Regions from separate parts of the Rhizobium sp. YJ-22 genome, predicted to be linked through region 2. Evidence: predicted binding sites of a transcription regulator. Region 2 holds the regulator's gene; each other region holds the start of a gene.
The links. Region 2 encodes LexA, which represses DNA repair genes until DNA is damaged. Its sites were predicted from a motif close to TGTTCNNNNTGTGTTCNG; they were not measured.
Positions count from the first base shown of each region.

Region 1 (10,519 bases), 200 kb from region 2:
GGTATCGCCGGCGGCGACGTCGACATGGGCGGGTGGCAGTTCGTCGAGGAAGCGCGAGGGCAGGGTGGATTGCCACAGGCCATGGATGCGCCGGTTGGAGACGAACCAGATATGGCAGCGGCGCTTGGCGCGCGTCAGGCCGACATAGGCGAGGCGGCGTTCTTCCTCCAGCCCGGCGCGACCGCCTTCATCCAATGCGCGCTGGTGCGGAAACAGGCCTTCTTCCCAGCCGGGCAGGAAGACGGTGTCGAATTCCAGTCCCTTGGCCGAATGCAGGGTCATGATCGAGACGGCGTCGAGATTCTCGTTCTGCTCGGCATCCATCACCAGCGAGACGTGTTCGAGGAAGCCGCGCATGCTCTCGAAGGCCTCCATCGAGCGGATGAGTTCCTTGAGGTTCTCCAGCCGCCCCGGCGCTTCCGCCGATTTGTCGTTCTGCCACATGGCGGTGTAGCCGCTCTCGTCGAGGATCTGCTCGGCGAGTTCGGTATGCGAGGTGGTTTCGAGCAGGCTCTGCCAGCGGCGGAAATCGGTGACGACATCGAACAGCGCCTTGCGCGGCTTCGGCTTCATCTCGTCCGTGTCCATCAGTTCGCCGGCGGCGGCGAGCATCGGCACGCCGCGCTTGCGGGCATGGTCGTGGACGGCGCGCACGGCGGCATCGCCAAGGCCGCGCTTCGGCGTGTTGATGATCCGCTCCAGCGCCAGGTCGTCGGCCGGCTGGCAGACGAGGCGGAAATAGGCCATGGCGTCGCGGATTTCCTGGCGCTCGTAGAAGCGCGGGCCGCCGATGACGCGGTAATTCAGCCCCAGCGTGACGAACCGGTCTTCGAATTCGCGCATCTGGAAGGAGGCCCGCACCAGGATCGCCATGTCGTTGAGATTGTGCTGCTTGCGGTGAAGCTGCTCGATCTCCTCGCCGACCGCGCGCGCCTCTTCCTCCGAATCCCAGGCGGCGTGGACGATTACCTTGTCGTCGCCTTCGTCGAGGCGGTCGGTGAACAGTGTCTTGCCGAGGCGGCCCTCGTTATGGGCGATCAGATGGCCGGCCGCGCCGAGGATATGGGCGGTGGAGCGATAATTGCGCTCCAGCTTGATGACGGCAGCGCCCGGAAAATCCTTCTCGAAGCGTAGGATGTTGTCCACCTCCGCGCCGCGCCAGCCATAGATCGACTGGTCGTCGTCGCCGACGCAGCAGACATTCTGCGGCACGCCCTTGGGCCGCTGCGCCAGCAGGCGTAGCCACATGTATTGCGCGGTGTTGGTGTCCTGATACTCGTCGACGAGAATGTAGCGGAAGCGCTTGTGATAATCCTTCAGCACGTCGGGATAGGTGCGGAAGATATGGATCGGATGCATCAGCAGGTCGCCGAAATCGCAGGCGTTCAGCGTCTTCAGCCGCGCCTGATAAGCGGCGTAAAGTTCGCGGCCCTTGCCGTTGGCGAAGGCGCGGGCGTCGCCCTCGGGAATATCGGCGGGCCCGAGGCCCTTGTTCTTCCAGCCGTCGATCATGCCGGCGAATTGCCGCGCCGGCCAGCGCTTGTCGTCCAGCCCCTCGGCCTGGATGAGTTGCTTGATGAGGCGGATGACGTCGTCTGTATCGAGAATGGTGAAATCGGAGCTGAGGCCCACCAGTTCGGCATGGCGGCGCAAAAGCTTGACGCCGATGGAGTGGAAGGTGCCGAGCCAGGGCATGCCCTCGACCATCTCGCCGACGAGAACGCCGATGCGCTCCTTCATCTCGCGCGCCGCCTTGTTGGTGAAGGTGACGGCGAGGATCTGGGAAGGATAGGCGCTGCCGGTCGCCAGGATATGGGCGATGCGGGTGGTCAGCACCCGCGTCTTGCCGGTGCCGGCTCCCGCCAGCACCAGCACCGGGCCGTCCATGGTCTCGACGGCGCGGCGCTGCTCGGGATTGAGGCCGGAGAGATAGGCGCCCTGCGGGCGCGCCGGTTCGCGCGCTGCCATGGCGCGCGCGGCGATGCCGCTCGGCGTGCCGACGCCCTGAGCAGGCGCTGCCTTGTGCGGCGGTGCGTCCGGCTCCTCGTCGAAGAAGGGAATATCGTCAAAACCGTTGGTCATGCGGCGTAATGTAGTGATTCGGTTCCGAAAGGCCAGAACGCATGTTCTTCTTTCATTCCGTAATGCCCGATAACGGCGCGAAGATCGAAGGCGAAACACCATGTCTGGCTGGCGGACGACTTCACGCAAACTTGATGCGATGACGCAGGCCGATTTCAAGTCGTGACGACATTACAATTCCGTAAGGCGACAGCCCTTGCTTTGCCGTCTATCATTCCGGCACCATAATACGCTGCTATTGCCGCGACCGTCTTTTGCCTGTTTCTTCCGGTCGCGGAAGCTTGGAGAATTGAATGCATATCTGGAAACAGCTTCTGACCAGCATCGTCGTCCTCTGTTGCGGGGTTCTCGCCTGGGTCTGGCTCGCGCCGGGTTCGGCTGCGACGCTGGAAAAGCTCGGCTTGCCGAAAGCGATGATCGCCGCCGTCGCGCCGCGGGAAAAGCCCGAGGCGGCAACCGGCGGCGCCGGCCACAAGGCGCATGGCGATGACCGCACGCCGCTGGTGGTCGTGCGCACGGTGAGCCAGGGCATCGTCAACGACCGGCTGAACGCCATCGGCAGCGGCGAGGCGATCCGCTCGGTGACGGTGACGCCGCAGGTCTCCGGCACCATCGTTGAGATCGGCATCAAGTCCGGCGACAAGGTCAGCCAGGGGCAGGTGCTGATGCGCCTCGACAGCGACGAGCAGGTGATCGCCCGCGACCAGGCGCGCGTGGCGCTGAGGAATGCCGAAGAAAAGCTGAAGATCTATCAGAACATCAAGTCGACCGTCTCGCGCCTCGACGTCTCCAACGCCGAGATCGCTCGCGATACCGCGAAGCTGGCGCTCGAGACGGCCGAGTTCAACCTCAAGCGCCGCACTGTCACTGCGCCTTTTGACGGCATCGTCGGCATCGTACCGGTCAGCATCGGTGACAATGTCACGAGCGCGACGACGCTGGTCGGTCTCGACGACCGTTCGGAGATCCTCGTCGATTTCTGGGCGCCGGAGCGATTCATCAGCCAGATCGCGCTTGGCGGCGCGGTCGAGGCCAGCGCCATCGCCCATCGCGGCGAGATCTTCCACGGCGTGGTCGATGCCATCGACAACCGCGTCGATCCGGCCAGCCGCACCTTCCGCGTCCGCGCCCGTATCGACAACGGCGACGACCGGCTGCGCTCGGGCATGTCCTTCGCTGTCGCCATGAAGTTTGCCGGACAGAGCTATCCGGCCGTCGATCCGCTGTCGGTGCAGTGGGATTCGCAAGGCTCCTATGTTTGGCGCGTCGCCGATGCCAAGGCGGAGAAGGTCCGGGTCGGCATTGTCCAGCGCAATCCGGAAGCGGTTCTGGTGCAGGCCGATCTCGCGACCGGCGAGAACATCGCCATCGAAGGCCTGTTGCGCATTCGCGAGAATGGCGGTGTGCGCATTTCCGGCCAGCCGTCCAACCAGCAGGCGGAGGCTACCCCATGAGCGCCTCGACGGAAGGAAAATCCGGGGGATTCACCGCCCTGTTCATCCGCCGCCCGATCCTGGCGCTGGTGTTCAACACGCTGATGGTCGTCGCCGGCCTTGCCGCCTGGTTCGGCATCGAGGTGCGCGAGTTGCCGGATACCGACCAGCCGGTGATCACCGTGCGCACCACGCTGGACGGCGCGGCACCCCAGACCATCGACCAGCAGATCACCCGCATCATCGAGGGCGGCGTCGCCCGGGTCAGCGGGTTGAAATCGATTTCCTCCTCGTCCTCCTTCGGATCCAGCCGGGTGACGCTGGAATTCACCGACAAGACCGATCTGGCGGTCGCCGCCAGCGATGTGCGCGACGCCATCGGCCGCATCCAGTCGCAACTGCCCGACAATGTCGATGCGCCGCAGATCGTCAAGGCGGATGCCGATTCGCAGCCGGTCATGCGGCTTGCGGTCACCTCCGATACGCTCAGCATGGACGATCTGACGCAGCTCGTCGACAAGCAAATTTCCGACCGTCTCGCCGCCGTCGACGGCGTCGCCGACGTCCAGCTCTATGGTGACCAGGAAAAGGTTTTTCGTGTCGATATCGACCAGACGGCGCTGGCCAGCCGCGGGCTGACGGTCGCCGACCTCTCGACCATGTTGCAGACCGCCTCCATGGATGTGCCGGCCGGCTCGATCACCAGCACGACCCAGGATATCGTCGTGCGCGCCACCGCCAACCTCACCAAGCCGCAGGATTTCGAAAACCTCATCATCCAGAACCGGGTGCGGCTCGGCGATGTCGCCAGCGTGACGCTCGGCCCGCGTGACGGCACGACGGCGCTGCGCTCCAACGGCGTTACCGGCATCGGCCTCGGCATCATCCGCCAGGCGCAATCGAATACGCTCGATATTTCAACCGGCGTGCGCGCCGCCGTCGACGAGCTCTCCGCCGCCGTGCCGCAGGGCGTCCATATCGCCATTACCAGCGATGACGCCGCCTTCATCGAGGGTGCGATCCATGAGGTGGAACTGGCGTTGATCCTCTCGGCGATCATCGTCGTGGTCGTCATCTATCTCTTCCTGCGCGACTGGCGGGCGACGATCATTCCGGCGATCACCATGCCGGTGGCGCTGATCGGCACGATCGCCGCCACCTATCTGATGGGGTTTTCGATCAACATCCTGACGCTGCTCGCCATCGTGCTGGCGACCGGGCTCGTGGTCGATGACGCCATCGTGGTGCTGGAAAACATCGTGCGGCGGCGCGGGCAGGGATTGCAGCCGCGCGCCGCAGCCGTTCTCGGCACGCGCGAGGTCTTCTTCGCGGTGATCGCGACGACGGCGACGCTGGCGGCTGTCTTCATTCCGCTGTCCTTCCTGCCGGGGCAGGTGGGCGGGCTGTTTCGAGAATTCGGCTTCGTGCTCGCCTTTTCCGTCGGCCTGTCGTCGATCGTGGCGTTGACGCTCTGCCCCATGCTCGCCTCGCGCATGCTGACCAGGGAGATGGTCGAGCATCACGGCGTTCTCGGCTGGATCGGGGATCGGTTCTCCGACATCTATCTGCGCCTGCTGCGCGCCTGCCTCAACGCGCCGGTGGTGGTGATCGCTGTCGGTGGAGTGTTTGCTGTCGCGGCGGTGCTGGCCTTCACCATGGTGACCAGCGAATTGACGCCGCGCGAGGACCGCGCCATGGTCATGCTGCGGGTGACGGCGCCGCAGGGCGTCAGCCTCGCCTATACGCAGGACCAGATGCAGCGCGTGGAGGAGGGGTTGGAGCCGTTGCGCGCTTCTGGCGAAATCCGCAACGTCTATTCGATCTCGGGTATGAACAACCAGTCGAATAACGGCTTCATGGTGCTGACGCTGGCCCCCTGGGATGCGCGCGAGCGCAGCCAGAGCGACATCGTCTCCGACATCAATGCCGCCACGGCGCTGGTGCCGGGTCTGCGCGTCAACGTCATCCAGTCCAACAGCCTGCGCATTCGCGGCGCCGGCAGCGGCCTGCAATTCGCCATTCTCGGCAGCGACAACGAGAAGCTGACAGCCGCGGCGCAGAAGGTCGTGCAGGCGATGGACGAGAACGCCAGCTTCAGCCAGCCGCGCCTGACCAATGAGCCGACGCAGGCCCAGCTTTCGGTCGCCATCGACCGCGAGCGCGCCTCCGACATGGGCGTCAACATCGCCGGCCTGTCCACCGCCATCCAGTCGCTGCTCGACAGCCGCTCGGTGGTCGACGTCTATGTCGACGGCGAGGCCTATCCGGTGCTTCTGACCTCCAATACACGGCCGATCGACGATCCGACCGATCTCGAAAATCTGTTCGTCAAGACCGGCGACGGCAAGATCGTGCCGATGGCAACCATCGCCTCGCTCGATGAACGCGCCGTCGCGCCGCAATTGACCCGCGAGCAGCAATTGTCGTCGGTGGCGATCACCGCCGACCTGGCGCCGGGGCTGGCGCTGGGCGATGCACTGGCCGAAGCACAACGCATCGCCGCGCCGTTGTTGCCGCCGGGGGCGCGCATCCTGCCGCTGGCGGAGGCGGCGACCTTGCAGGACAATTCCTCCAGCATGGCGCTGACCTTCGGTTTCGCCATCGCCATCATCTTCCTGGTGCTGGCGGCGCAGTTCGAAAGCGTGCTGAGCTCGATCATCATCATGACGACGGTGCCGCTGGGGCTGGCCTGCGCCGTCTTTGCGCTGGTGCTGACCGGATCGAGCCTCAATATCTATAGCCAGATCGGCCTCGTGCTGCTGGTCGGGGTCATGGCGAAGAACGGCATCCTGATCGTCGAATTCGCCAACCAGCTTCGCGACCATGGCGAGGGCGTGCGTGTCGCCATCGAAAAGGCCTGCTCGATCCGGCTGCGGCCGGTGATGATGACGATGATCGCTACCATTCTCGGCGGTGTGCCGCTGGTCTTCGCCCATGGGGCGGGGGCCGAGGCGCGCAATGCGCTGGGCTGGGTGATCGTCGGCGGGCTCGGCATGGCGACGCTGGTGACCCTGTTCGTCACCCCGGTCGCCTATCTGCTGATTGCCCGTTTCGCCAAGCCGCATGCCGACGAGGAGCAGCGCCTGCATGCCGAAATGGCCCATGCCGGGCGACTGACGACGGCGGCCAATGATGCGGAAATGCCAGCCGCGGCCGCCGAATAAAACGGCGGTTCGGCATTTTGCCGCTCCCCCATGAATTTGCCGCGATTCATGCTATGAGGGTTTTGAATTCGACTCTCAAAGGAGCAGGCTTACCGATGCTGAAGAAACTGGCCATTGTTGGCGTTGCGGCGGTCTATCTGTCCGGTTGCACCACGACCGATCCCTATACCGGCGAACAGAAGGTATCGAACACCGCCGGCGGCGCGATGATCGGCGCCGGTCTCGGCGCGCTCGGCGGCCTTGCCGTTGGCGGTTCGCCGGTCGGGCGGCGCAATGCGGCGCTGATCGGCGCCGGTATCGGGGCCCTGGCCGGCGGCGCCATCGGCAATTACATGGACAGCCAGGAAGCGGAATTGCGCGCCCAGCTCCAGGGCACCGGCATTTCGGTGACACGCGCCGGCGACCGCATCATTCTCAACATGCCTTCCAACATCACCTTCGCCACCGATCAGGATGCGATCAGCCCGGCCTTCTTCCCGACGCTGAATTCGGTCGCCGTCGTGCTGCGCAAGTTCAACCGCACGCTGATCGACGTCAACGGCCATACCGATTCGACCGGCAGCCTCGCGCATAACCAGGATCTGTCGCAGCGCCGTGCCTATTCCGTCGCCAACTATCTCGGCGACCAGGGCATCGACCAGCGTCGCGTCTCGGCCATGGGCTTCGGTCCCAGCCAGCCCATCGCCTCCAACGCCAGCGCCGCCGGCCGGGCCCAGAACCGGCGCGTGGAAATCACCATCGCCCCGATCACCCAGGGCTGATCGCCACCGGTCCGCTCCATCCCGGCGCAGCCGATGCGCCGGGATTTTCATCATGTTATCAGGGGAGAGGTTCACATGGCGCTGCAGGATCTGCGCGCGGGCACGCGCAACGAAGAGGGTATCGCCCGGGCAATGGAGAAGCTGAAGGCGCAGTTCGGCGAGCGTTTCCAGACCGGCGAGGCGATACGACACCAGCATGCGCACACGCTGACCTATATTCCCCCGCAGCTTCCCGATGGCGTCGTCTTCGCCGAAAGCGCCGATGACGTGAAAGAGGTGGTGCGCTGCTGCGCCGCCCTGAAGGTGCCGGTCATTCCCTTCGGCACCGGTTCTTCGCTTGAGGGACAGGTGAATGCGCCCTCCGGCGGCATCTCCATCGATTTCTCGAAGATGAATCGCATTCTCTCGGTCAATGCCGAGGATCTCGACTGCACCGTCGAGCCCGGCGTCACCCGTGAGCAGCTCAATGTCCATCTGCGCGACACCGGCCTGTTCTTTCCCATCGATCCCGGCGCCAACGCCTCGATCGGCGGAATGGCCTCGACGCGTGCCTCCGGCACCAATGCCGTGCGCTACGGCACGATGAAGGACAATGTACTCTCGGTAACCGCCGTGACCGCCAGCGGCGAAGAAATCCGCACCGCCCGGCGGGCGCGAAAATCCTCGGCCGGCTATGACCTGACGCGGCTCTTCGTCGGCGCCGAAGGCACGCTCGGTGTCCTGACCTCGGTGACGCTGCGCCTGCAGGGCATTCCGGCCGTCATCGCCGGCGGTGTGTGCGGTTTTCCGACGCTGCGCGATGCCTCCAATGCCGTCATCATGACCATCCAGCTCGGGATTCCCGTGGCCCGGATCGAACTGGTCAATGCGCTGCAGATCCGCGCCTGCAACGCCTATTCCGGCTTGTCGTTGATCGAGCAGCCGACGTTGTTCGTGGAATTCCATGGCAGCGAGGACAGCGTGAAGCTGCAATCGGAGGAATTCTCCGCCGTCGTCGCCGAATGCGGCGGCGGTGCGTTCGACTGGACCAGCGATCCGCAGGCGCGGGCGAAACTCTGGAAGGCGCGCCATGACGTCTATTTCTCCGCCAAGAGCCTTCGCTCCAGCTGCAATGTCATCGCCACCGATGTCTGCGTGCCGATCTCGCGTTTTGCCGATTGCGTCGCCGAGACCGAGGACGACATCAACGCCCATGGCCTTACCGGTCCGATCGTCGGCCATGCCGGCGACGGCAATTTCCATGTCAGCCTGGTGATCGACGATACCGACCCGGCCGAGCTTGCCAAGGCCGAAGCCTTCGTCGCCCGGCTGAACACGCGAGCGCTGGCCATGGACGGCACCTGCACCGGCGAGCACGGCATCGGCCAGGGCAAGATTCCCTATTTGGAACGCGAACTTGGCGGCGCCGTCGATCTCATGCGCCAGGTCAAGCGTGCGCTCGATCCCGACAATATCTTCAACCCCGGAAAAATCTTCCATCTTGATTGAAACCATGCTTTGGTGCGCGGCGCTTTGCCGGTAAAGCATTTTCAGGAAAAGTGGATAGCGGTTTTCCGCTCGGAAATGCGTATTGCAAGGACGTAGAGCGTTTTCGCCTTTCGAAGAAGAGCGGAAACCCTCTAAGGTGTCGGCGAAGTGGCGGCATGTGCGCGAAAGCCTGCGGGGGGCGCAGCGGAGTAAGGATGCGGTGGTAGGGCGGATTCTGGTTTTTCTGGGCGGCTTGCTGGTCGTGGTGCTGTTTTCAGCGCTATTGGCGCCGCTCTTCGTGGACTGGACCGATTTCCGCAAGGATTTTGAGGCGCAGGCCAGCCGAATCATCGGCAAGAAGGTGGTCGTGCATGGCGCCGTCGATGCCCGGCTGCTGCCATTTCCGTCGGTGACCCTGCATGACGTTCGCGTCGGCCAGGAAGCGGACGGCACGCCGCTGGTGCGCGTCGAGCGTTTTTCCATGGATGCCGAGCTTGCGCCCTTTCTCTCCGGCGAAGCATTGATCTTCGACATGCGCATCGAGGAGCCGGTGGCGCGCGTGCGCCTGCTGAAGGACGGCACGCTGGACTGGATGCGCGGCAGCCGCGCCGATATTCCGGCGCGCTCGGTCGTTCTCGAAAACGTGCATGTTACCGGCGGTCGGGTCGAATTCATCGACGATCAGTCCGGGCGTACGCGCCTGATTTCCGATCTCTCGGCTGAAATGTCGGCGAAATCGCTGGCCGGGCCGTGGCGCATCGAGGGCAATGCCGCGCTGGACGGCGAAAAGGGCGCTTTCTCGCTGGTGAGCGGCCAGCCGGAGCCGGGTGCCGCCGGCATGCGGCTGAAATCGAAGATCATGCCGCAGACGCGGCCTTTCGAGATCGAGCTGGACGGCGAATTGAAGCTGGTCGACAGCCGGCCGATCTATCAGGGCGCGTTTTCCATGTCGGCGACGTCAAAGGCAGCGGCGGTCAAGCGCGACAAGGCCGATACGCCGCCGCCGCGCCTGACCGGCTCCTTCGAACTGACCAATGAAAGCATGCGCGTTCCGGCCTATCGCATGGAAGTCGGCGCGCTTGACGACCCTTACGTCATTACCGGCGAGGCGACGCTCGACACCGGCAAGCAGGCGCAATTCCTGCTGACCGCCGAGGGCCAGCAGATCGACGTCAACCGCTTCGGCAATCAGGGCGAGCGTGGCAAGACGGGCCGCAATGCCTCGATTTCCGCCAAGGAGCGGCTGGGCCTGTTCATGGAGACGCTGGCGGCCGTTCCCGTGCCGCAGGTGCCGGGCAAGGCCAATCTGCGCCTGCCGGCCATCGTCATCGGCGATACCACCATCCGCGACGTGAAGCTGGACGTGCGCCCGGCCGGCGACGGCTGGGCGGTCGACAATGCCGTCGCCACCCTGCCGGGCCGAACCCAGATCGAAGCCAAGGGCATGCTTTCGTTAGGGTCCGAGGCGGCCTTCAGTGGCGAGATGCTCGTCGCGTCCAATCAGCCTTCGGGACTTGCGAGTTGGCTGTCGGGCAATGTCGATCCGGCGATCCGGAAACTGAAAAGTGTCGGATTTTCGGCGCTGGTCAGCCTGACGCCGGAACTGCAGCGC
Region 1 is NZ_JARRIR010000002.1:210,490-221,008, reverse strand. Features, by position in the region: gene P7F60_RS05645 (UvrD-helicase domain-containing protein) at 1-2,082, opposite strand, end outside; gene P7F60_RS05640 (efflux RND transporter periplasmic adaptor subunit) at 2,376-3,536, shown strand; gene P7F60_RS05635 (efflux RND transporter permease subunit) at 3,533-6,679, shown strand; gene P7F60_RS05630 (OmpA family protein) at 6,775-7,440, shown strand; gene P7F60_RS05625 (FAD-linked oxidase C-terminal domain-containing protein) at 7,516-8,928, shown strand; gene P7F60_RS05620 (AsmA-like C-terminal region-containing protein) at 9,065-10,519, shown strand, end outside.
Region 1: P7F60_RS05645 (UvrD-helicase domain-containing protein) is a predicted target of LexA. The motif match lies at 2,125-2,142, and genes of this name have one in related genera.

Region 2 (10,519 bases):
GGCGTGCAGGATGAAGATGCGGTCCATGGCGCGCGACAGCACAGGATTGACCACGTAATCCTCACAAGGCACGGCAAAACACATGCGCAGGAAGTTCGAGGCGTAATCCAGATCGTTCTTCGGATATACGAAGGGCTGGCCGATATGGTACTTGAACGCCATGGCGGCGATGGTCGGCATCTTGGCGATCATGCGCAGCGACGCGACCATGCGCTGATGCGGATCGGTGATGTCGGTCGAGTCGTGATAGAAGGCGGAGAGCGCGCCGACCGTGCCGCACATGACGGCCATGGGATGCGCATCGCGGCGGAAGCCGGTGAAGAAGCGGCTCATCTGCTCATGCACCATGGTGTGGTGCGTGACGCGGTAATCGAAATCCTTCTTCTGGGCGGCGGTCGGCAGTTCACCGTAAAGCAATAGGTAGCAGACTTCCAGGAAATCGCCATGTTCGGCAAGCTGCTCGATGGGATAACCACGATGGAGAAGAACACCTTCGTCGCCGTCGATATAGGTGATTTTCGACTCGCAGGCGGCCGTGGAGGTGAACCCCGGATCGTAGGTAAACGCGCCCGTGTTCTTGTAGAGCGACCCGATGTCGATGACGCTTGGGCCGATCGTTCCGTCCCTGACGGGGAGTTCTACGGATTTCGTTCCAAGTGTCAGTGCAGCGTCTTTATCCGTCATGCTGGTCCTCCGAACTGGCGGGATGGCGCCCCGAAAGCGCCACAGATTTTAACGTGGATGTAGCTATATGATAGAGAGGTTAATGCCAAGCTATACCCTCTTCCGTATTGTGCAATGCATAATTTTGCGGCAGCGCACTTAATCCGCGGCCTCTTCTTTCGCCACCCGGCCAAGGCCTGACGAACCGGCAAATCGGAGCGCGTAGCGGTTGCAAAATACGAGCAACCACTTCAAACTCCGCGCGAACAAGCCAGTGATTATCCGGCTATGGCTATAGAGACTGATTATAAGTCTGACTTAGAGACGGCGAGAGGCCTTTCCGCCAGCTTTTCGTCGCCCGCCAGACGCCAGTCCAACCTGCCGGAATCGCTTTCGCCATCGGCGACGCGACTCGCGATCCTTGTCTCATCCTGCGACAAAATGCTGCAAGAGGAAGGCGATCACGGTCGAATCTTTCTGTTCGTTCCTGTGCTCCTGGGAATCGGAGCCGCCTGCTGGTTCGCCGTCGGCGTCGAGCCGCCGCTCTGGGTGCTGCTCGCCGGACTTCTCGCCTGCGCCTTGCTGGCGACGAAACTGCGCCATGCCGCCGGCATAAACCGCCGCATGGCTTGGGCGGCCGCCCTGATCCTCGGCGGCGGAGTTCTGGCGGCGGCCGAAAGCTGGCGCCTGCAGACCGTTATTCTCGATTCTCCTGTTACAGCGACCGTGACCGCCCGCATCGACCGACGGGAGGCTGCGGGCGCAGGCCGCTGGCGCTATCTCGTCCACATCCTCGACACTGAAAAACCCCGCTTGAAACGGCCACCCGAGCAGGTATCGCTGCTGATGCGCGGCCAGCCGGCGCCATTCGAAACCGGAACCGTGGTCAAGGGCCGGGCGCGGCTGTCGCCACCCTCCGGTCCAGCCCTGCCTGGCCTCAATGATTTCGCTTTCTCCGCCTATTTCGACGGCATCGGCGCCTATGGCTTCTGGCTCGGCAAACCGGAGGTCGCCGAACCGTCTGGCGCCGCCCGCCGCCCCGGCTTCATTCAATCCATCACCCTGTTCTTCTTCGACCTGCGCAGCGGCATCGGCGACCGCATTCGCGCAATCGTGCCCGGCGATGCCGGTGCCTTTGCAGCCGCCATCGTCACCGACGAAAGGCGGGCGATGTCGGAGGGAACGACCGAAGCGCTGCGCCTCTCCGGGCTTGCCCACATCATCGCCATTTCCGGGCTGAACATGGCGCTTGCCGCCGGCATCTTCTTCGTTGGTGTCCGCTCGATCTTCTCCCTGTTCCCCGGCTTCAGCCAGCGCTATCCAATAAAGAAATTCGCCGCCGCCGGCGCGCTCATCATGGTCTGCGCCTATTACCTCGTCTCGGGTTTTGCGGTCTCCGCCGAGCGCGCCTTCCTGATGATGGCCATCCTGCTGATCGCCGTCCTGGTAGACCGCCCGTCGATCAGCCTGCGTAATGTCGCGCTTTCGGCCATCGTCATCATGGCCATGGCGCCCTCGGAAATCATGGGGCCCAGTTTCCAGATGTCCTTTGCCGCAACCCTGGCGCTGGTCTCCGGCTACAATCTCTGGAGCGGCCACTCCGCCGGTCGCGAGCCTGCGAGACTCCCCGTGTCCGGCATCGCCACGGAAACTTGGAATTTCGTCGCCAGTGTCTTCCTCACCTCGCTGATCGGCAGTCTCTCGACATCGGTTTTCTCCATCGAACACTTTCACAAGCTGGCCACCTACGGACTTGCCGCCAATCTCGCCGCCATGCCGGTCATCTCATTCGTCGTCATGCCGGCTGGCTTGATCGGCATGTTGCTGATGCCCTTCGGTCTCGACGAATGGCCGATCGCTGTCATGGGCTGGGGTCTCGGCATCGTCATCACCATCGCCAAGACGGTGGCAAGCTGGGGCGGAGAACTGATCATCGGCCGCCAGCCGCCGCTGTTCCTGCCGCTCGCCGTCGCTGGGATGGTGCTGTTCCTACTGCTGCGTACACGGCTGCGCCACATCGGCACCGCCCTCTTCCTGCTGGCGCTGGCCACCAGCCTGCTGGCAACCCCGCAAAAGCCCGATCTCCTTATTTCAGAGGATGGCAGGCTGGTCGCGTTGCTGGACGGCGACACTCTGAACAGCAACCGCCGCAAGCCCAGCGCTTTCATCTTCGACCAATGGCGCCGCGCTCTCACCATCCATACCCATGGTCCTCCGGAGCAACTCGACAGCGCCTTCCCGGCCAAAGGACCTTGGTCGGAGCGACGCAAGCAGCCACTGGATGAAGACGAATTGGTCGATGCCGACATGCTGCGCCAGCAAATCATGGAAACGAGCGCGGATCGTCGTTTCGCCTGTGTCCGCCAGAAATGGTGCCTGGCGAAAACGGCCATCGGCCCGGTCATGGTGCTGGAAGACGGTCGCTACATTGGTTTTGCCTGCGACAATGCCCGCCTGATTGTCACACCGACCCGCGCCAAATTCGCCCGCTGCCGCTCCGGCGCAACCGTCCTGGACAGCGAAACCCTGCGACAGACCGGCGCGGTGGAAATCACCTTCGCCGTCGATGCCCGCCAGGCTTTACGCATCCGCCCCGCTTTCGATCCCGAAAACCGGCGGGCCTGGACGCAGCACCGCGCCTATTCCTGGCGCGATGATGATTATACGCACCGTCTGCCGGCGGAGATTCGCTCGTTGCTCAGTGATAGCGGCGGATGAGGCCGACCAGCTTGCCCTGCACCTTGACGCGGTCGGAGGAGAAAATCCGGGTCTCGTAAGACGGGTTTGCCGCTTCCAGCGCGATAGAGGCGCCCTTGCGGCGGAAACGTTTCAGCGTCGCTTCTTCGTCGTCCACCAGCGCCACGACGATATCGCCAGGGGTTGCACTGTTGGTGTTGCGAATGATGACCGTATCGCCGTCGAGAATACCGGCCTCGATCATCGAGTCGCCCTTGACCTCCAGAGCGTAATGCTCGCCCTGCCCGACCATCTGCATCGGCACGACGATCTCATGGGTGTTGTTCTGGATTGCCGAAATCGGCACGCCGGCAGCGATACGACCCATGACCGGCACGGAGACGGAATTGGCCGCCTCAGGCAGGGCCGGCGTCGCCGGCTTCGCGACCGCAGGTGCGGAAGACGCCGGCTTGCCAAGGCTGCCCTCGATGACGCTCGGCGAAAAACCGCGCCGTGGCTGGGCGGCCGTCGCCGAATAGGCCTCCGGCAACTTGATGACCTCCAGCGCCCGCGCCCGGTTCGGCAGTCGGCGGATGAAACCGCGCTCCTCCAGCGCTGTGATCAAGCGATGGATGCCCGACTTGGAGGCCAGTTCCAGGGCGTCCTTCATCTCGTCGAAAGACGGCGGCACGCCGGATTCCTTCATCCGCTCATGGATGAAGAGCAGAAGTTCCTGTTGCTTGCGCGTCAGCATAGCACCCACCAGATTCGTGAAACAAATACAGAACGAACACTATCTGTTCCCACTGTGTTCCGCAAGGGCCGCAGGCACAATCCAGTGTTGAATATGGCAGGGAAATGACGGGTACGCCCTGAAAGGCGACCTCAAATGCAAAGCGCCGGCAATCTTTCGGTGCCGGCGCGGAGAATGCGGTTGCGGACGACTCAGCCGACGAAAGCGCGCTCGATGACGAATTCACCGGGCTTGTTGTTGGCGCCCTCGACGAGACCTGCCTTTTCGAGCAGTTCCTTGGTGTCCTTCAGCATCGCGGCCGAGCCGCAGATCATGCCGCGATCGACCGCAGGGTCGAAGGCCGGGACGCCGAGATCGGCAAACAGCTTGCCGTTGGCAATCAGGTCGGTGATGCGGCCCTGGAAGGGATAGTCGTCGCGCGTTACCGTCGAATAAAGACGCAGCTTGTCACCGACGATTTCGCCAAGCATCTCGTCGTTTCGGATTTCCTCGACGAGGTCGAGGCCGTATTTCAACTCGGCGACTTCCCGGCAGGTATGGGTGAGGATGACCTCTTCGAACTTCTCATAGGTCTCCGGGTCGCGGATCAGGCTGGCGAAAGGCGCGATGCCTGTGCCGGTCGAGAACATGTACAGGCGCTTACCAGGCGTCAGCGCGTCGAGCACCAGCGTTCCCGTCGGCTTCTTGCGCATCAGCACGATGTCGCCCGGCTGGATTTTTTGCAGATGCGAGGTCAGCGGACCGTCCGGCACCTTGATCGAGAAGAATTCCAGTTCCTCATCCCAAGACGGGCTGGCAATGGAATAGGCGCGATAAATCGGCTTGCCTTCGACCATCAGGCCGATCATGGCGAACTCACCCGAACGAAACCGGAAGCCCGCCGGACGCGTCATGCGGAATCGGAACAGACGATCGGTGTAATGCTGAACGCTCAGAACCGTCTCAGCATAAACGCCGGCGGGGATCGATTCAGCGAATTCCTCATTGCGTGCGGGAGCGTTCATCCTGTCTTCCTGCTTCTCGTCTTCTGCTTCTCAAAAAACCACTGTGCCGATAATACAAGATCCGGCACAAGAGAAGGAATGCATTTTCGTGAATGCTGACTGGTGGGAAATACCTATCTCACCCGTTAAGGTTTTACCATGCGGCATCACGCCGCCGGCGATGGCTTGCGCCGCCAGCTATAGGTCTCGCCGGCTTCTGCCGCCTGCGCGGTCGGCTGATAGTAGTGCGGTATACCTGGCAGACGCCTCTCTTCCAAACGCTTCAGCGCGGTCGGATTGCTAACCGCGAAGCTGTCGATGCCGACGCGCAGCATCAGTGGAATCTGGTCGATCAATATGTCGCCGACGGCACGCAGCTCGTTGGTGTAGCCGAGACGGGCGCGCAGCAGCGAGGCCTGGCTGAAAGCCCTGCCGTCGTTGAAAGCCGGGAAGGAGACGGCAACGATCTCCAGCCGAGAAAGATAAGGCTCCAGCCGGGCGACATCGTCAAACGGCGTGATGACGACGCCGAGGCCGACATCATTGCTTTCGTTCGCGCGGGCGACCAGCCCATCCAGCGACAGCAGCGGCCGCTGCTCGCCAGCAGCCTTCACCTCGTCGGTCTCGATCACCCAGGGATCGTTGGCGATAAAGCCGGTTTCTCTCCAGATCTTGATCATGGTCGCCTCCTCAAGCCGCTTCGGCGGCATTGCCGCCATAGAGCGCATCCTTGAACGGCTGCGGGCCGACACGGCGATAGGCCGTCAGGAAGGTTTCCTGCGGATCGAGGCGCAGGCCAAGATAGGTATCGACGATCTTCTCGATCGCATCCGTCACCTTATCCGGCTCGAAGCCGCGGCCGATGATTTCGCCGATGGAGGTCTGCTCGTCGCCCGAGCCGCCGAGCGTGATCTGGTACAGTTCCGCCCCCTTCTTCTCGACGCCCAGCAGGCCGATATGGCCGACATGGTGATGGCCGCAGGCATTGATGCAGCCGGAGATTTTGATCTTCAGCTCGCCGATTTCCGCTTGCCGCTCTGGTGCGCCGAAGCGGGCGGAAATTTCCTGCGCCACGGGGATCGAGCGCGCATTGGCAAGCGCGCAGTAATCCAGCCCGGGACAGGCGATGATATCGGTGATCAGGCCGGCATTGGCGGTTGCAAGCCCGGCGACGACCAGCGCCCGGTAGACCGGCTCCAGATCGGCCAGCGCCACATGCGGCAGAATCAGGTTCTGCTCGTGGCTGACACGGATTTCGTCGAAAGCATATTCCTCGGCGATTTCGGCGACGGCGTCCATCTGTGCATCGGTCGCGTCACCGGGAATGCCGCCGATCGGCTTCAGCGAAATGGTCACCATGCCGTAATCCGGGTTCTTGTGCGGCTGGACGTTCTGCTTCACCCAGCGGGCGAAATCCTCGTCCGCCTTCTTCCAGCGCGCCAGGTTTTCCCAGCCTTCCGGCCGTTCGCCCAAAGCCGGCGGCGCGAAATAGGCGGCGATCGCCTGCACGTCCTTTTCCGGCAGCCTCAGCTCGGTATCTCTGAGCTTGGCGAATTCCACCTCGACCTGGCGCGTCAGTTCCTCCACGCCCGTTTCATGCACGAGGATCTTGATGCGCGCCTTGTACTTGTTGTCGCGGCGACCGTGGAGATTGTACACGCGCATGATCGCGGTGGTGTAGGACAGAAGATCCTCTTCCGGCAGAAACTCCCGGATCAGCTTGGCGATCATCGGCGTGCGCCCCTGCCCGCCGCCGACATAGACGGCAAAGCCCAGCTCACCCTTGTCGTTCTTCTTCAGGTGCAGACCGATGTCATGCACCTGGATGGCGGCGCGGTCGCGCTCGGCGCCGGTGACGGCGATCTTGAACTTGCGCGGCAGGAAGGAGAATTCGGGGTGCACGGACGACCATTGCCGCAGGATTTCCGCATAGGGGCGCGGATCGGCGACCTCGTCGGCAGCAGCACCGGCGAAGTGATCCGCGGTGACGTTGCGGATACAGTTGCCCGAGGTCTGGATGGCATGCATCTCGACGGTCGCGAGTTCCGCCAGCACGTCGGGCATGTCGGAAAGCTTCGGCCAGTTGAACTGCAGGTTCTGGCGGGTGGTGAAATGACCGTAGCCGCGGTCATAGGTGCGGGCGACATGCGCCAGCATCCGCATCTGCTTCGAATTCAGCGTGCCATAGGGAATGGCGATGCGCAGCATATAGGCATGCAATTGCAGATAGACGCCGTTCATCAGGCGAAGCGGCTTGAAGGCATCCTCGGAGAGCTCGCCGGCGAGACGTCGCTCCACCTGGTCCCGAAACTGCGCGACACGCTCGGAAACGAAAGCGTGGTCAAATTCGTCGTAACGATACATGATTTCCTCAGACGGCGATGAATTCCGGATCGGCCGGCGCGTAGCCGGGTGCATAGGCCATGGTCGGCCCCTGGGCGCGAATGCGCTCGCGCAGACGCAGCGGCCAGAGAATGCCATCGGTTTCCTGAACCTCGATCAGGTTCACGTCAACCACCTTGTTGTCGGCATAGGCCTTTCTGCCGATCTCCTCGAGCGCGGCGAAGGCTTCCGCATGGCGCGCCACCAGCGCATCCTGCAGCGACGTCACCCATTCACCCGCGGCATTCAGCCAGACGGAGACGCCGTCCGTCAACCGGTTTGCGGTCAGAACCTTGTCCACCATCGTTTAAGCTCCTTGCATGTCCTGTTGCCGAACCCGGCCGCGCGATAGCGGTTCGGCCAGAGGTTTGGAATGTTCGATATTGGCGCCGGCTACCGCCTCGCCGATGATGACCATCACAGGCCCGGTCAGTTCGTCGCGATGTTCCAGGTCGGGCAACTCCCGCAGAATGCCGTGCAGCAGCCGACGATCGGCGCGGCTGGCATTCTCGATCACCGCGACAGTGGTTTCCGGCGCAAGTCCTGCCTGGATCAGGCGCGTCGCTACCGATGCGGCGACCGTCCGTCCCATATACACCGCAATCGTCGCGCCGGATACCGCAAGGCTTGCCCAATCCGGCAGCACGTCGCCGGTAAGGTCATGGCCGGTGGTGAAGACCAGCGACGAGGCGACGCCGCGCAGCGTCAGCGGCAGCTCGAAATCGGCCGCAGCCGCAAAGGCAGAGGTGATGCCCGGTACGATCTCGTAGCCGATACCGGCCTGCCGAAGTGCGGCAATTTCCTCGCCGGCTCGACCGTAGACCAGTGGATCGCCGGATTTCAGGCGCACCACGCGCTTGCCCTCGCGCCCAAGACGCACCAGCAGCGCATTGATTTCGTCCTGCGATTTCGTATGGCAGCCCTTGCGCTTGCCGACCGACAGGCGCTCGGCATCGCGACGTCCCATGTCGACGATCGCCTGCGGCACCAGCGCGTCATAGACGATGACGTCGGCCTCCATCATCACCCGTTGCGCCCGCAGCGTCAGCAGATCTTCCGCGCCCGGGCCGGCGCCGACCAGCCAGATACGTCCCTCGGCTTCGCCGGGATTGCTCAGCAGCTTTGCCGCCTCGCGCCGCGCAGCGAAGGAATCACCGTTCGACACGGCATTGGCGACGGCACCGGAAAAAAATTGTCGCCAGAAGATGCGACGCGTCAGCCCGCGCGGCAGCAGCCGCTCTGCGGCTTCGCGATATTCGACCGCCAGCCGCGCCAGCTTGCCGAGCGACGGCGACAGCAGCTGATCGACCTGCGCGCGGATCATCTGCGCCAGCACCGGGCCCGCGCCTTCCGTGCCGATGGCGACGACGACGGGCGCGCGATTGACCAGCGCCGGCGTGTAGAAATCGCATTCCGCAGGCTGGTCGACGGCATTGGCCGGAATACGGGCCGCGCGCGCCGCAGCGGCAATGCGTGCGTCCAGTGCCTTGTCGCCGGTCGCGGCGAAGACCAGCGTCGCGCCGTTCAGCAGCTCGGGCGAAAAAGCAGACGCGACATGTTCTATGTCGTGGGCGGAAAGATAGGCGCCGAAGTCAGCCTCCGGCTGGTCCGCATAGGCGACGATGCGCGCCGACGTATTGCCGAGCAGGCGCACCTTGGCAAAGGCTTCATCGCCATTGCCGAACACCGCCGCAACCTTACCCGCAATGCGGAAAAAGGCCGGAAAAGCGGAGAGCTTGTCGCAGCTTTCAGTCATTCTATCCTTCCATCCAGGTTGCGCAGACTATCATGGATGCGGGCAAAATATTGAAGAAACAGAAATTCTTTGGGCATGCGCTGCGAGACTTGTTTTTCTCGCGTTGCGGCGAATTTGAGCAAATCTCCGCGATGCCAGGCGAAATGCCCATGCGCCGCCGATGGCGTTGACATGCCCCCGGATTTCCGTTTCTGCTGGCCGAAGCCGTTTTGCCCGTAGTTCTTCAGGGAGCCCCGCCCTTGCCCCAGCCCATCCCCGCCTCCCGTCTGCTCGATGTCATCGAGCAGGATATCCTGCCGTTGACCGAAAAGGGCGTCGCTACCGGAAACAAGGTGTTCGGCGCCGCCATCCTGCGCAAATCCGACCTGTCGCTGGTGCTGGCCGAGACCAATAACGAGCTGGAAAATCCGCTCTGGCATGGCGAGGTCCACACGCTGAAACGTTTCTACGAACTGGGCGAACGGCCGGATACGCGCGACTTGGTCTTCCTCTCCACCCATGAGCCCTGCCCGATGTGCATGGCGGCGATCACCTGGGCCGGCTTCGACAATTTTTATTATTTTTTCAGCTATGAGGATTCGCGCGACAGCTTTGCCATCCCCCATGACCTGAAGATTCTCAAGGAAGTTTTTGGTCTGGAGCCCGGCGGCTACCGCAAGAACAATGCTTTCTGGAACAGTTTTTCGATCCGCGACCTCGTCGTCGCCGATCCACGCCGCGCCGAACTGGAAGCTCAAAGCGACCGCATTCGCGGCGAATACGACCGCCTCTCAGCCATCTACCAGGCCTCCAAGGCCGATAACGCCATTCCGCTGAACTGACCGGAGCAACCATGCGACCTTCCAAAGACATCAGCCGGCTGATCGAGATCATGGCGGCGCTGCGCGATCCCGAGACCGGCTGCCCCTGGGATATCGTTCAGACCTTCGAGACGATCAAACCCTATACGATCGAGGAAGCCTATGAGGTCGGCGACGCCATCGAGCGTCACGACATGGACGATCTCTGCGACGAACTCGGCGACCTCCTGCTCCAGGTCGTCTTCCATGCCCGCATGGCCGAGGAAGCCGGCGCCTTTTCCTTCGGCGACGTCGTCGAGGCGGTGACGCGAAAAATGATCCGCCGCCATCCGCATGTCTTCGCCCGCTCGGATGCCGATACGCCCGATGCCGTCAAGCAGCAATGGGATGCGATCAAATCGGAGGAAAAGGCCGAACGCGCCGCACGCCGCGCCAGACACGGCCTGGATACGGCCGAAAAGAACGGCCACCTCGACACCGTCCAGCGCAGCTTCCCGGCCCTCAC
Region 2 is NZ_JARRIR010000002.1:12,265-22,783, forward strand. Features, by position in the region: gene gltA (citrate synthase) at 1-684, opposite strand, end outside; gene P7F60_RS04535 (ComEC/Rec2 family competence protein) at 1,105-3,381, shown strand; gene lexA (transcriptional repressor LexA) at 3,362-4,093, opposite strand; gene P7F60_RS04545 (ferredoxin--NADP reductase) at 4,285-5,097, opposite strand; gene P7F60_RS04550 (DUF934 domain-containing protein) at 5,244-5,756, opposite strand; gene P7F60_RS04555 (nitrite/sulfite reductase) at 5,767-7,440, opposite strand; gene P7F60_RS04560 (DUF2849 domain-containing protein) at 7,448-7,762, opposite strand; gene cysG (siroheme synthase CysG) at 7,766-9,214, opposite strand; gene P7F60_RS04570 (hypothetical protein) at 9,211-9,387, opposite strand; gene P7F60_RS04575 (nucleoside deaminase) at 9,454-10,035, shown strand; gene mazG (nucleoside triphosphate pyrophosphohydrolase) at 10,047-10,519, shown strand, end outside.

Region 3 (10,519 bases), on a different contig from region 2:
TTGCAGACCTCTTCCCACTGCTCTAGGCGTGGCTTGGGCGCCGGCTCGATGCCGAAGGCGGCCAGAACCTCGTTGTCGAGGCCTTCCTTGTGATAGGCCATCGGCACGTCATAGATGTGCGCCACGTCCAGCGCCTGGATGACGGCGGAGGGACGCACGTTGCAGAACAGCGACAGCTTGCGGCGTTCGGCTTCCGGGATTTCCCGGTCGGCGCGCACCAGCAGGATGTCGGGATGGATGCCCAGCGCCTGCAGCTCCTTGACGGAATGCTGCGTCGGCTTGGTCTTGAGTTCGCCGGCCGCCGGGATATAGGGCATCAGGGTCAGGTGGACATAGATCGCCGTGCCGCGCGGCAGGTCGTTGCCGAGCTGGCGGATCGCCTCCATGAACGGCATCGCCTCGATATCGCCGACCGTGCCGCCGATTTCGCAGATGACGAAGTCGTAATCGTCATTGCCTTCGGTGACGAAGTCCTTGATCTCGTTGGTGACGTGCGGGATGACCTGCACGGTCGCGCCGAGATAGTCGCCGCGGCGTTCCTTGTCGATGATGTTCTTGTAGATGCGACCGGTGGTGATGTTGTCGGTCTTGGTGGCCGAACGCCCGGTAAAGCGCTCATAGTGGCCGAGATCGAGATCCGTCTCCGCGCCGTCGTCGGTGACGAACACTTCCCCGTGTTGGGTCGGGCTCATCGTGCCGGGATCGACGTTGAGATAGGGGTCAAGTTTCCGCAGGCGCACGCGATATCCGCGCGCCTGAAGCAAAGCTCCGAGTGCGGCTGCCGCAATTCCTTTTCCGAGGGAAGAAACCACGCCGCCTGTGATGAATACATATCGCGCCATGGGAGTCACCGGATACCTTTTCACAAACGATTCCGCCAGCCCTAAAAGACATCGTCACGATGTTTCCTGGGGACAGGCGGCGGATATTGAACAAAAGAAAACCGGCAGGTCTTGCGAACCTGCCGGGATGGGATCGAGGCGGGGACGGGTTATTGCCCCGTCGGAACGCCCGTATTGGTGGCCGGAGCCGCCGGGGCCGGCGTCGTGGCCGCGCCATCGGTCGGAACTGCCGTGCCTTCGCCCGGAGCCGGCGTGCCGGTGCCCTGAGCCGGGCCGAGCTGGTCGAGAACGCCGCTGCCCTGGCCGGCCGTGCCCTGCTGGATACGGTCGAGGATATCGGTCGGGCGCGATTCGAAGCGCGACAGGATGCCGAGGCCGAGCGAGGTCGCGAAGAACAGCGCCGCCAGGATTGCAGTGGTGCGCGTCAGCGCATTGGCCGTGCCGCGCGCCGACATGAAGCCGGAGCCGCCGCCGATGCCGAGCCCGCCGCCTTCCGAACGCTGGATCAGCACGACGCCCACCAGGGCGAGCACGATCATGAGATGAATGACGATCAATACGGTCTGCATGGGTTTCCAGTCCTGCCCTGAACCAGGGCAAAGTCAAAACGCGTTTGGCGGCTCTTTACATGAGGCCGCGGCCTATTCCAAGCCCCTGCGTGGTTTTCTCAATCCAGCAATTCTTTATACGCACCATAAATGGCGAGGAAATCCGCCGCTTTCAAGCTGGCGCCGCCGACCAGCGCGCCGTCGACATTGGCAATGCCCATCAGCTCGACCGCGTTGGAAGGCTTGACCGAGCCGCCGTAAAGAATGCGCATCACCTTGCCGGCGGCGCCGAAACGGGCGACCAGCTCGGCGCGCATGAAGGCATGGGCCTCCTCGACATCCGCCGCCGTCGGCGTCAGGCCGGTGCCGATCGCCCAGACCGGCTCATACGCGATGACGGTGTTTTCCGCCGTCGCACCGTCCGGCACTGAACCAGCAAGCTGGCGCTTGAGGATGTCCAGCGTCTGTCCGTTCTTGCGCTCGTCCGCCGTCTCGCCGATGCAGACGATGGCGGTGAGATCGGCATCATGGGCGGCTTCGGCCTTGGCGCGCACCAGATGGTCGGTCTCGGCGTGGTCGGTGCGGCGCTCGGAATGGCCGACGATGACATAGGTGCCGAAGCAATCGGCGATCATGGCGGCGGAAATATCGCCGGTATGGGCGCCGGAGACGTTCTGGTGGCAATCCTGCGCGCCGATGGCCAGCGGGCTGTCGGTGCAGAGCGCGGTCGCGACATAGAGCAGCGTCGAGGGCGGGCAGATCAGCGCCTCGACCTTGGCGGCCATCGGGCCGCTGACGCCGGCGGCAATCGCCTTGATCTGGTCCAGCGAGTCGCGGGTGCCGTTCATCTTCCAGTTTCCCGCCACCAGCGGACGCACGTCAGGGGTCATTCTCGTCGTTCCTTGCTTGTCGTGTGCGGGAAATACCTGCCCTGCCGTCAGCCGACTTACGCTACGGCAAGGCGCTCTTCCCTTGAAATTCCTCGGTCTCTGTCTTAACCGGACTTTCCGCATAATCAACGGGATTTGCGGCCGCCCGCCGCAAGTCCGCCCGATTCAGCCGCAGAAGATCGCCGGAACTTTCGATTTCGCGTCTGCGTTTCTACGAGAGGGAAAGGATCACGAGATATGAGCGACCTTCTTGTTCATTACGCGGTGATCGGCGCCATTGCGACGGTCATCACCAGCGCCCTGTACGTCGCCTTGCACGGCTGACCGCAGATCAACGCGAAAGCAGCCAGTTCAGAACCTCGCGCCAGTCGGTCATGCGCACCGGCGTTCCATGCGAACCTGTTTCGAAAAGGGTGAAACGCACCGGATAACCCGCCTTGTGCAGCCGGTCGTAGAGGGCGATCTGGTCGGTCGCGGCATAGACCTTGTCGGCGCTGCCATGGGTGAAGAAAACAGGCTTTTTCGCCTTGTGGAATGCGCTCTTGGAAAAGTCCGGATCGGTCGCCCCACCCAGAACCGCCATGCCGGACAAGGCCGCAACGGCCTTCGCATCGCGCGAAACACCCCAGCAGATGAAACTGCCCATCGAGGCGCAGGTGAGGATCACCGGCCGGCCGGGCGCCTGCGCTGCCGTATGGGCGATGAGATCGGCAATCGCCGTTGCACCGGCGCTGTCGAAGCTTTTGACGCTCGGGGCGTAATAGACGCCGCCGTTTTCCACCGCGAGGTTCTTCAGCCGGTTGAAATTACCGCCGAACGTATAGTCGTTGGCCCCCAGCCGGCGATCACCCCCGCGCCCGTGGATGAAGATGACGGTGAAGGCCGCCCCTGTCGCCTGGCCGGCGCGAAAGACATCCAGCGGGCCGGAGGGCAGCGCCAGCGTCTCGTTCGCCTGCGCCTTGCGGACGCCGAGCGAGACATAGGCGGATTTGACCCGCTTTTCGGGGATCTGGTCGCGGCCGTTGATGTCGCGCATTTCCTGGTAATCGACATGGCGGAAATCGCCGCCGTCGCGCTGGTCGAGGAGAATCTGTGCCGAAAACAGCTCGTCCTTGAACGGTTTCAGCGCCCCCGCAGCCTGCGACAAAGCCGGCGAAACCAGCGAAAATGCCGCCGCCAAGGCCAGAAAACGGAAATGAACTGTGGACATGTGGCCGCTTACCTGTTGTGGATAAGGATGAGCCTTGCCATCGCGGACGGCTCGACGCAATCCTTGTTGCCAAATATGTTCCCGATATGTTTACGGGAATCACGCCCGATTCGCCGGGCATCAGGATTGAAGGACGCGGCATGCGCCGAAACGTTGCGCGACATGCGCCTGAGGAAGCCGATCTGAAAAGCTCGATGGACGACAAGAACGATCTCTTTTCCACGCTGGCCCCGGCCCCCAAACCCGAGGGGCGCCCGGCCGATACGATCAAACCGGCGGCTTCGCCGGCACCGGCGCCAGCGCGCCCTGCCCCGCCGGCCGCCAACGCCGATACCTACGACGCCTCGGCCATTCGCGTTCTCGAAGGGCTGGAGCCGGTACGCATGCGTCCCGGCATGTATATCGGCGGCACCGACGAGAAGGCGCTGCACCATCTCTTCGCCGAAGTCATCGACAACTCGATGGACGAGGCCGTCGCGGGACACGCGAACTTCATAGAAGTGCATATGGACACGCAAGGCTTCCTGACGGTCAGCGACAACGGCCGCGGCATTCCGGTGGAAAACCATCCGCAGGTGCCGGGCAAATCGACCCTCGAAGTCATCATGACCAAGCTGCATGCCGGCGGCAAGTTCGACGGCAAGGCCTACGAGACCTCCGGCGGCCTGCACGGCGTCGGCGTTTCCGTGGTTAACGCGCTGTCGGATGTGCTGGAAGTCGAGGTGGCGCGCAACCGCAAGCTCTATCGCCAGCGCTTTTCGCGCGGCATTCCGCAAGGCGGGCTGGAGGAACTGGGCGACGTCCATAACCGGCGCGGCACCCGAGTGCGTTTCCATCCCGATCCGCAGATTTTTGGCGACCACGCCCATTTCGATGCCGGCCGCGTCTTCCGCATGGCCCGCTCGAAGGCCTATCTGTTCGGCGGCGTCGAAATCCGCTGGAGCTGCGATCCGGGCGTGCTGCCGGAAGGTTCGGACATTCCCGAAAAGGCCGTCTTCCACTTCCCCGGCGGCCTGAAGGACTATCTGCAGGCGACGCTCGGCAAGGATTTCACCGTCACCCGTGAAATTTTCGCCGGCCGCACGGAAAAGACCGGCGGTCATGGCGCGCTGGAATGGGCCGTCACCTGGTATGGCGGCGACCAGCAGGTCCATTCCTATTGCAACACCATCCCGACCCCGGAAGGCGGCACGCATGAAGCCGGTCTGCGCCTTGCGCTGACCAAGGGCCTGAAGAACTACGCCGACATGACGCAGAACAAGCGTGCCAAGGACATCACCACGGACGACGTGATGATTTCGGCGGCCGGCATGCTGTCGATCTTCATCCGCGAGCCGGAATTCGTCGGCCAGACCAAGGACCGGCTCGCGACCGTCGAGGCACAGCGCATCGTCGAAAACGCGCTGCGCGACCCCTTCGATCATTATCTGACCGGCAATCCGCAGGAAGCGGCCAAGCTGCTGGAATGGGTGATCGAGCGCGCCGAGGAGCGCCTGCGCCGCCGCAAGGAAAAGGAAGTCAACCGCAAGACCGCGGTGCGCAAGCTGCGCCTGCCCGGCAAGCTCGCCGATTGCGCCCAGAACACCGCCGAAGGCGCCGAACTGTTCATCGTCGAGGGCGACTCGGCCGGCGGCTCGGCCAAGCAGGCGCGCAACCGCGCCAACCAGGCAATCCTGCCGCTGCGCGGCAAGATCCTCAACGTCGCCAGCGCCGGCCGCGACAAGTTGTCCGCAAACCAGCAGATCGCCGATCTCATCCAGGCGCTCGGCTGCGGCACGCGCACCAAGTATCGCGAAGAGGATCTGCGCTACGAGCGCGTGATCATCATGACCGATGCCGACGTCGACGGCGCTCACATCGCCTCGCTGCTCATCACCCTGTTCTATCAGGAGATGCCGGAATTGATCCGTGGCGGACATCTGTTCCTCGCCGTGCCGCCACTCTATCGCATGAGCCATGGCGGCAAGACACTTTATGCTCGCGACGACGACCATCGCCAGAAGCTCCTCTCCACCGTCTTCAAGGGCAAGAAGGTCGAGATCGGCCGCTTCAAGGGCCTCGGCGAGATGATGGCGCAGCAATTGAAGGAAACCACCATGGATCCCGCCAACCGCACCCTGTTGCGGGTGGCGATCGACGAGGTGGATTTCGAGGGCACGCGCGAGGCGGTGGATGCACTGATGGGCACCAAGGCCGATGCCCGTTTCCGCTTCATCCAGGAGCGGGCCGCCTTCGCCGAAAACCTGGATATCTGAGCGTGCTCTCGGATCGACAATCGTTCCGGTGCCGTAAATCGCCGCCATACGGCGATTTACGGTTAAGCCTTCCTTAAGTCGCAATTTCCTGCTCAAGGCAGGCTGCGCGCCGGGTTCGGCGGGCGCAAACTGCGGGGTGCGAAGCTGTTAACGCAGCTTCGCCATATTGTCTTAGCCATTGCCTGCCACAATAGCCGCGGTTGATCGCCCGAAAGATGCGGTTGCGCCGCCTTGCAACATCGGCATCGATCTCCCATAGTTTGAAGACCTGAAACCGCGAAGATACTGACTTTGAGCTCCTTGGAACCGATGAGACACCGAAACGAACAGCGCTGGCTCGGCCCCGCGACGCCGCCGCGCACGGCGCTGGTGTCCTCAGTCTCGGCCGCGCGCTGGCTGCTGGTGCTGATCGTCGCCGCGGGCATCTATTTCTTCTACGGTTTCGTCGTTCCGGTGCTGGCCGCCCTCGTCATCGGCTTTGCAAGCTGGCCGCTGTTCAAGCGTCTGCAGCGCCATGTCGGCGGCAGTTCCACCATCGCAGCCTCCCTCGCCATCGCGCTGATTCTCACCTTCCTGGTCGTGCCGCTGACGATCGCCGTGCTCTACACGATCGACGAAGTGCGGCAATGGGTGATGTGGGTGATCGAGGCCAACCGCGAAGGCTCGACCGCGCCGGACTGGATGCTGGCATTGCCGGTCGTCGGCGACTGGATCGGCGACATGTGGGCGAAACATATCGGCAGCCCCGGCGCCATCGGCGCACTGATCCAGATGGCGAGCGGCGCCAATATCGGCAATATCTACCGCGCCGTGCTGGCCGCCGGCGGCGGCGCCTTCCACCTTTTCCTGACGTTGCTGTTCATGATGATCGCGTTGTTTTTCGTCTATCGCAACGGCGCTGATTTTTCCCGCCAGGTCGACCTGATCGGCGAACGCATCCTGCCGACCCGCTGGGAGCGCATTTCCCGGGTCGTGCCGGCGACCATCAGTTCCACCGTCACCGGCATGACCCTGATCGCCATCGGCGAGGGCATCGTGCTCGGCACCGCCTATTGGGTGGCGGGCGTGCCCTCGCCCGTGACGCTCGGCGTCATCACCGGATTCATGGCGCTGGTGCCGGGCGGCGCACCGCTGTCCTTCACGCTGATTTCGCTCTATCTCATTGCCAGCGGCAACCCGGTATCCGGCATCGGCCTGTTCCTCTGGGGCTCGATCGAACTGTTCATCGTCGACAAGACCTTGCGCCCTCGCCTCGTTGGCGGACCGATCAAGCTGCCTTTCCTGCCGACGTTCTTCGGGTTGATCGGCGGTGTCAAGACGATGGGTTTCCTCGGTCTGTTCATCGGCCCCGTTCTGATGGCCCTGCTGGTCGCCATCTGGCGCGAATGGCTGCGCGAGGCGGAACTGACCGCCGTCGACGAGCAGGAGGCCAGCATGCCGCCGCCGAAACCGGCGCCGGTTTCCAAGACGCAGGAAGCCGTCTGATCAGGCGGCCAGTGTTGCGCTGGCGCGCGCCGCCTGCCGTTCCTCGGCGATCCGCAATTTCTCGACCATGGCCAGCAATTCGCCGATCGCAGGCGTTCCTGCGTGACGAAAGCGGCCAAGCAATTCCTCGGCCACGTCGTGAACCCCGGAGGCGACGGCATGGGCGCCGCGCCATATCAGCGTCGCCTCGACGAAGACCGGGCTGATCTCGCGCGACAGGCCCGCCGATTCGTAGAGCGCCCGGATGGCATGCGCGCGACCGCCGGCGACGATGGCGCGCACCCGCCGCTCCTCCAGCCCCGACAGCGACACCAGTGCGGCGGCGATGAAATCCACCTTGCCGGAACATAGCGCATGCATCAGGAAGGCCGGTGTCAGCCGCCCTTCGCGGCGCAGGTGTTCGACGAGCGCCGGCAGTTCGCCCGCCTCAACTGCGCCGATCATCGCCACCGTCGCGACCTCCTTGGCCTCATGGACGATACGCTCCACCCGCTGTTCGCCGACCAGCGCCTGCACCAGCCCGAATCCGACAAGCGCCCGCCCGACATGCTGCATCAGGCTGTGGCGGGCATTGGCCGGCAGATCGTCGCGCTCCAGCAGAACTGTGCGCACGCCGCAATCATGGCCGTGGCGCTGGGCGATACGCTCCAGCGTGCCACGTCCGAGTTTCACGTCGGGATTGTCGAGCAGCACGGCGACTTCCATCGCCTCGCCGACTTCGACGATCGCCGCAGCGACACCGCGCGACAGCTTCGGCCTGGCGGCGATCAGTGCCCGGTTGGTGGCCGATCCGCGCCCGATCAGGTCGACGAGATCGTCATCGGTAAGCGCCGGCGAGTTGATGAGGATGGTGGCGGCAATTTCCGGCTGGTCTTCGGCAAGCGACAGCACGACGGTGCGCGGCGCGGCCGCACTGACGCACAGGGATTCGGCCAAAGCCAGCCGCACCACCGGCGATGGATCGTCGAGCAGGTAATTCAAGGCCATGGCCGCCGCGTCGCGTTCACGCGACGTGATGCGCTCCATCAGGAAAGCCCGTGCCAAAGCCCTGGCGGCACGCGCCCTGTCGGAGGTTTTCGCCCCTTCAACCCAGCGAAGAAATGCCTGAACGATCACCGTGACCTCGAAGACTGCGTATGAATCGGAAACACGAAAACACAGTAACCGGCAATGGTTTAAGATTTCTTCACCATGTTTCTTAACGCGAACCCCCGCGAATGCCATCCTGCCCCGCCAAGGCGGTTGAAAGCGCTGTCCCGGCCATTTAAGGATCTGTTCAGGCCGCATGTGCGGCGGCAATCGGTCACCTCTCGCGAGACGGAAGCATGATGAAGCGATCCTGGCTTCTGGTCCCGGGACTGGACAAAACCCTTCTGGGGGACAGCCGCCAAAGCGGCGCCGACGTGCTGGTCGCCGATCTCGCCAGCGTCGTGCCGCCGCTGAAGGCGCAGGCGCGCGAGGCAACCCAGCAATTCCTCAGCGACCGCCCCGCCATCCGCGAGCGCGAGGCGCGCTGCTTCGTGCTGATCCATCCTCATGCCTCGGGCCTGATGGAAAAGGATCTGGATGCGGCGATGCGCGGACGGGCGGACGGCATCGTGCTTCCGGGCGTGCGGGCGGCGGCCGATATCCAGCGGCTCGACGCCATGCTGTCGGCCCGCGAGGCGATCTTCGGCATCTATCCGGGCATGACGCGCATCGTTGCGCTCTGCGGCGACAATGCGCTCGGCATTCTCAACACCGGCGAGAACATGGGCCGCGCCTCGCCGCGCCTGGATGCGCTGGGCTGGTCGATGCCGGCGCTGGCCGGAAGCCTCGGCGCCTGCCGCACCCATGAGGATGACGGACGCCTGAGCGATGCCCTGCGGCTTGCCCGCGCCGCCGTGCTGACGGCTGCGGCAGCGGCCGGCATCGGCGCCATCGACTCCGCCTCCGGCCTGTTCGGCAGCGACCGCCTGGCACGCGATTGCCGTGAGGCCAAGGCCGATGGCTTCACCGGAAAATTCGCCCTGCACAAGACGCAACTGCCCATCGTCAACGCCCTCTTCACCCCGGACCGCAACGAGATTGCCCGCGCCCGCGCCATTGTCGATCTCTTCGAAACCGCCGACCGCGGTACCTGCTTTGCTCCCGATGGCCGCGCGCTCGGCGAAGTCGATCTGCGTCGCGCCCGCCGCCTTCTCGAACATGCCGGGCCGGAGGCCGAAGCTTGAGGCGTCTTCGGCCGCCTATTTCACTCGGCCTCGCCGACCCAGGTGACGATATCGGCAAGCTCCGGACGGGGGCGCTCGACGGCGGGAAAATCGCTGGATCCGATATGAATGAAGCCGGCAACCTTTTCATTGTCGCCGATCCCCAGCAGCGGATAGGCGCGGTTATCATAGGCAAACCATTCGGTCAGCCAGTTGGCCACGTATCCATGGGCGTTGGCTGAGACCAGCAGGTTCATGCACAGCGCCCCGGCGGACATGATCTGTTCCCATTCCGGAATTTTCACATGCGGCGCGGCGCGGCTGACGACGGCGATGACAACCGGGGCACGGGTGAAGCGGCTGCGCTCGACCTCGATCAGTTCGGCCGAAAGCTCGGGCTCGATAGCAAGCCGCAGCTTGAGCAATTCCTCGCCGATTCGGGCACGCTCGGCGCCGCGATAGACGACCAATCGCCATGGCGCCAACTTGCCGTGATCGGGCACTCGCACAGCCAAACGCAGGATCTCCTCCAGCTCCGCTTTGGAAGGACCGGGGTCGCGCATCTGGAAGGCAGGGATGGAGCGGCGTACCGCGAGATAGTCGCGAAGTGAAATGTTCTGGGTCATTGGCAATCGCTTTCGATCGAATTGTCTGGATAAGAGCCTTGAATTTGCCACCGGCTTGGTCTTCAAGTGAAGGCAGCAGTCATAGAAGTCAACGGGTCGAGATGTCGCCACGCTCCACTGCCGCACGCATCGGCTTGCTTTTTCTTGCAATCGTTTCAGCCACAGCGCCGATCCGCGCCGAAGACGATCCGTTCGCAAACTTCAAGCAACTCGATACAACGGCGAAAATGCCGAAGCTGAACGCCTTTTCGGCGACGGGCCTCGCCAACCAGCCGGCGGCGGACCTGCGCGAAATTTCCATGGAAGCCAAGCTGACCTCGGAAGGGCAGCCGATGGAAGAAGGCCTCTCCTGGCGCGTCTTCAGCCCCATTCCCGGTGCCGATGGCAAGCTGCCGCTGGTTGCCTCCGCCGAGGGCGGCTCGGCGCGGTTCCAGCTGGCGCCCGGCGATTATTTCGTCAATGTCGCCTTCG
Region 3 is NZ_JARRIR010000008.1:315,272-325,790, forward strand. Features, by position in the region: gene P7F60_RS20020 (CTP synthase) at 1-851, opposite strand, end outside; gene secG (preprotein translocase subunit SecG) at 992-1,411, opposite strand; gene tpiA (triose-phosphate isomerase) at 1,510-2,280, opposite strand; gene P7F60_RS20035 (alpha/beta hydrolase) at 2,612-3,490, opposite strand; gene parE (DNA topoisomerase IV subunit B) at 3,685-5,745, shown strand; gene P7F60_RS20045 (AI-2E family transporter) at 6,055-7,230, shown strand; gene P7F60_RS20050 (DUF2336 domain-containing protein) at 7,231-8,346, opposite strand; gene P7F60_RS20055 (aldolase/citrate lyase family protein) at 8,556-9,443, shown strand; gene P7F60_RS20060 (nitroreductase) at 9,464-10,048, opposite strand; gene P7F60_RS20065 (hypothetical protein) at 10,150-10,519, shown strand, end outside.
Region 3: parE (DNA topoisomerase IV subunit B) is a predicted target of LexA. The motif match lies at 3,567-3,584, and genes of this name have one in related genera.